Regions from separate parts of the Kocuria himachalensis genome, predicted to be linked through region 2. Evidence: riboswitches for the same ligand, from Rfam matches in the RefSeq annotation. Region 2 holds a riboswitch; the other holds the start of a gene.
What was found. Region 2 has a riboswitch for S-adenosylmethionine ahead of ACYVM4_RS09650 (MetQ/NlpA family ABC transporter substrate-binding protein). Riboswitches for the same ligand answer to the same signal wherever they lie in the genome.

Region 1: another riboswitch for S-adenosylmethionine. It lies ahead of ACYVM4_RS11150 (hypothetical protein); the one in region 2 lies ahead of ACYVM4_RS09650 (MetQ/NlpA family ABC transporter substrate-binding protein).

The regions. Positions count from the first base shown of each region.
Region 1 covers NZ_BAAGPL010000016.1:69,801-71,994, forward strand. The annotation lists gene ACYVM4_RS11140 (glycosyltransferase family 4 protein) at 1-548, shown strand, start outside; gene ACYVM4_RS11145 (PIN domain-containing protein) at 552-923, opposite strand; gene ACYVM4_RS11150 (hypothetical protein) at 947-1,174, opposite strand; SAM riboswitch class IV at 1,188-1,313, opposite strand; gene ACYVM4_RS11155 (hypothetical protein) at 1,732-2,028, shown strand.
Region 2 covers NZ_BAAGPL010000015.1:83,921-86,114, forward strand. The annotation lists gene ACYVM4_RS09650 (MetQ/NlpA family ABC transporter substrate-binding protein) at 1-727, opposite strand, end outside; SAM riboswitch class IV at 836-954, opposite strand; gene dxr (1-deoxy-D-xylulose-5-phosphate reductoisomerase) at 991-2,194, opposite strand, start outside.

The DNA.
Region 1 (2,194 bases), on a different contig from region 2:
GGCGGATCGTCGGCTACGTGGGCCGGATCGCGCCGGAGAAGCAGGTCGAGGACCTCTCCGCGGTCGCGGACCTGCCGGGCACGCGTCTGGTGGTCGTGGGCTCGGGGCCGGAGGAGGACGCCCTGCGCCGCCGGCTGCCGCAGGCCCACTTCACCGGCCGCCGCAGCGGCGCGGACCTCGCGCGCATCATGGCCTCCTTCGACGTGTTCGTCCATCCCGGCGAGTTCGAGACGTTCTGCCAGACGATCCAGGAGGCCATGGCCTCCGGGGTGCCGGTCGTCGCGACCGGCCGGGGCGGGCCCCTCGACCTCGTGGACCGGTCCCGCACCGGCTGGCTCTATCCCCCGGGCGACCTCGGGGCGCTGCGCGGGCACGTGACCGACCTCCTGGGCGACGAGGCGAAGCGAGCCGCGTTCGGCGTCGCGGCGCACGCCGCGGTCCAGGGCCGGACGTGGGACGTGCTGGTCGGGCAGCTGCTCGAGCACTACGAGAGTGCGGTGGCGCTCTCGGGGCAGGGGCGCGGCGGACGCCACCGCCGGACCGCCTGAGGGCTACCGCCGCGCGGGGGACACGTCCAGCACGGAGGCCCCGGTACCGGCGTACCGCCCGGGCTCCGCGGTCAGCACGGTCAGCCCGTGCACCAGGGCCGTGGCCGCGGTGAGCCCCGCGAGCGGGTCGGCCTCCCCTGACGCGCCCAGCGCGCCCCACGCCCGGGCCACGGCGGCGTCCACCGGCAGCACCTGGCCCGGGAAGCGCAGCTCAAGCTGCTCCGCCCACAGCATCTCGTCCGGCCGTTCGGCGAGCAGCTCGGCGAGCGCGGTGGCCGGGAGGAAGAGCCGCCGGTGACCGTGCCGGCGCAGGACCTCGGCCAGCTCGGGGCAGCGCTCCGGGGTGCGCACCCCCAGCAGCACGGAACGGTCCAAGAGGAGGTCCACGGCGACGGGCCTCAGGCCGCGGCGGCGAGCTCCCCGCGGGCCGGAGCCAGCAGGAAGTCCACGAACTCGGTGCGGACCTGCACCGCGCGGGCGTAGTCCTCGAGGCTCATGGCGGAGGCGCTGATCGCCGGGACGCCCGGCGTCGGGTCGTTCCGGACGGAGTCCCTCGGCGCCGGGACGCTCGGGGAGGTCTCGGAGGCGCCCGCACGGGCGACGGCAGGGTGGCGGGGGTCGGACATGACCGGGATCCTTCGTGCGCTCTTGCTCGCACCGGGTACCGCTGCTGCGGCGATGCGAGCCGCTTCGTCATCCGAACCACCCGTGAACATGGGGTTGGTGCCCGGTCAAGTCGGAGCTTGCCGACCGGGTCTCTTGAAGCTTCCTCCATTGAACCACACCGGCGGGACCGCATCGGCGTGCGGCGTCCCGGCGGGTTCCGGGGCCATCCTCCTGTGCACCGGTCTTCCCCGGGGTGTCACCGCTCCGACACCTCGACGACACATCGATGCGCTGGAATGGGCTTCGAGCAACCGGGGACGGCGCCGGCGACGGCCCCGAGCATTACGTTCCGGTGACACAACTCACGACCCGCCTGTCGTGGTGTCGGAGCCGCGGGGTAGCCTGAACCTGCTTCTCGAGATGCGGCGTCCACGTGCTCGACCGGAGATCGACGATCCCCGACGGGTCCATGGAGGGGCTCCGACCCGTTGCGCGCCAACCCGATGTTCCCGGGTGGATCGGATGACGAAGCGGCGGGCAACGCCATCGGATGCCTGCAAGAACGTCAGGAGAAAACATGACCATGTCCGAAGAAAGAACAGCCATCACCACCGACCAGCGCGAGGAGTGGATCGACGTGACCGTCACCGCCCTCCCCGATCTGCACCTCGTCCGGCTCACGTCGACCGACGGGGACGTGCAGGAGTACTTGAGCCCTGAGGCCGACGACCTCGCCGCCGCGGCGGAGCACACGGAGGGAACCGCGCAATGGTGCGCCAAGTACCGTCAGCTCCTCGTTCCCGGAACCCTCGCGGCGACCGGACGGCACCCGTTCTTCAAGCTCCACCCCTCATCCCTCCCGATGTCGGCCTAACCGGCGGAGAGGACACGGCGGAGGCCGCAGCCCGTCGGGCTGCGCCCTCCGCCGTGCGGGGGCGGAACCGCGCGAGCACGTCCCACGGTGCGGAGTGTCCTGCCCCCAGGTGCCGGGTGACCGGGGGGGGTACGACGACAGAACCGCCGCCGGGCGGAGCCCGACG
Region 2 (2,194 bases):
TCTCGTCGTCCTTGTTCGCGCCGGTGGCCGCGAAGAAGTTCACGTAGGGCAGGGCGTTCTCGTTGTCCTCGCCGTCCGAGAAGAGCGCCGTGTTGGGGTCGATGTCCGCCCGGGCCAGGAAGGTGTTGTTCACCACCGCGCCGGCGGTGGAGCTCAGGGACAGGACGGTCTGCTCGGCCGAGACCGGGGTGACCTTCACCTTCGACTTCTCGGCGTCGACGTCCAGCTCGGACGGCGCCGTGGTGTCGGAGGTGAACTCGACGAGACCGGCGGACTTGAGCAGGAGCAGGGCGCGGGCCAGGTTGATCGCGTCGTTGGGGACGGCGATCTCGTCGCCCTCCTTGATCTGCTGCAGGGACTCGTAGCGCTCCGAGTAGAGGCCCAGGGGGTAGATCGAGGTGGAACCGATGGGGACGATGTCCTCGCCCGAGTTGTTCCGGTAGTCGGCCAGGAACGCACCGTGCTGGAACCAGTTCATGTCCAGGTCACCGCTGGTGAGGGCGGCGTTCGGCTGGTTGTAGTCGGTGAACTCCACCAGCTCGACCTCGATCCCCGCCGCCTCCGCCTCCTCGAGGAAGGCCTCGTGGACCTGGGTGCGGCCGTCGGTGCCGATCTTGATCACGCCGTCGTCGTAGGGTGCGGCGGCCTGGTCGGATCCTCCGCAGGCGGAGAGGGTCAGGCTGAGGGTGGTGGCCAGTGCGAGGAGGGTGAGGCGCTGCGATCGCATGTCGAGCCTTTCCATGGGTCCAGGAAGTCGGATGTCGGCGCCAGGGCCCGAGGGTCCGGCGGCGTCCACGGTTGCGGGCGTCGTCGCGCCGGTGGGCGCGGAGCGGTCGAACCGTACTTGCCGCCGGCTGCGTCGTCGCGCCGTGGCCGGATGGTCACCTGGGGCACCCCACTACGGGAGAGGGTTGCCGCCCAGCTAGCCAGAGCTTCGCGCTGGGACTCGTCATCCGCCGGGAATCGTAGCACGGACCGCGGCCCGCTCCGTCAGCCGGCGATCACCTCGCGGGCCCGCCGGCGGGCCCAGCGCTCGGCCGCCATCACGGCCTCGAGCTCCAGCGGGCCGCCGTCGTCGTGCTCGCCCAGCACCGCCTCGACCGTGTCCACGATGGCGGTGAACCGGATCCGGCCGTCGTGGAAGGCGTGCACCGCCTCCTCGTTGGCCGCGTTGAACACGGCGGGGAAGGTCCCGCCCCGCTCCCCCGCCGCCTTGATGAGCTCGACGGCCGGGAACGCCACCGGGTCGAGGGGCTCGAAGGTCCACTCCGCGGCGCGCGTCCAGTCGCACGGCCGGGCGGCGCCGGGCACCCGGTGGGGCCAGGCCAGGCCGAGGGCGATGGGCAGGCGCATGTCCGGGGGCGAGGCCTGGGCGAGGGTGGAGCCGTCCACGAACTGGACCATGGAGTGCACGACCGACTGGGGGTGCACCACCACGTCGATGCGCTCGAGGGGGACGTCGAAGAGCAGGTGGGCCTCGAGCACCTCGAGGGCCTTGTTCACCATGGACGCCGAGTTCGTCGTCACCATCAGGCCCATGTCCCAGGTCGGGTGGCGCAGCGCGTCCTGCGGCGTGACCGATTCCAGCTCCGCGCGGGACCGGCCGCGGAACGGTCCGCCGGAGGCCGTCAGCACGAGCCGGTCGACCTCTCCGGCGGTGCCGCCGCGCAGCGCCTGCGCGAGTGCCGAGTGCTCGGAGTCCACGGGGATCAGGGCGTCCGGGTCCCCGGTGGCCGCGGCGGCGGCCTTCACGAGGGCGCCGCCGGCGATCAGCGACTCCTTGTTCGCCAGCGCGAGCTTGTGCCCGGCCCGCAGCGCCGCCAGCGTGGGCGCGAGCCCGATGGAGCCGGTGATGCCGTTGAGCACGAGGTCCGCGCCGGGATGTGCGGCGGCCGCGGACGCCGCGCCGGGCCCGTGCTCGATGTCCGGGCGGTAGCCCGCCGCCCCGGCGGGCGCGGCCCGCTCCGCGATCAGCCGTGCCAGCCGGGCGGCGTCCTGACCGGTGCCGCTGGTCGCCACGACCGCGGCGCGGGTCTCGACGGCCTGGTCGGCGAGCAGCTCGAGGTGGCGTGCTCCGGCGGCGAGGGCGACCACGGTGAACGGGGCCGCGCCCTCGAGCTCGCGGGCGGCCCGCACGACGTCGAGCGCCTGGGTGCCGATCGAGCCCGTCGAGCCGAGGACGCTGATCCTGCGG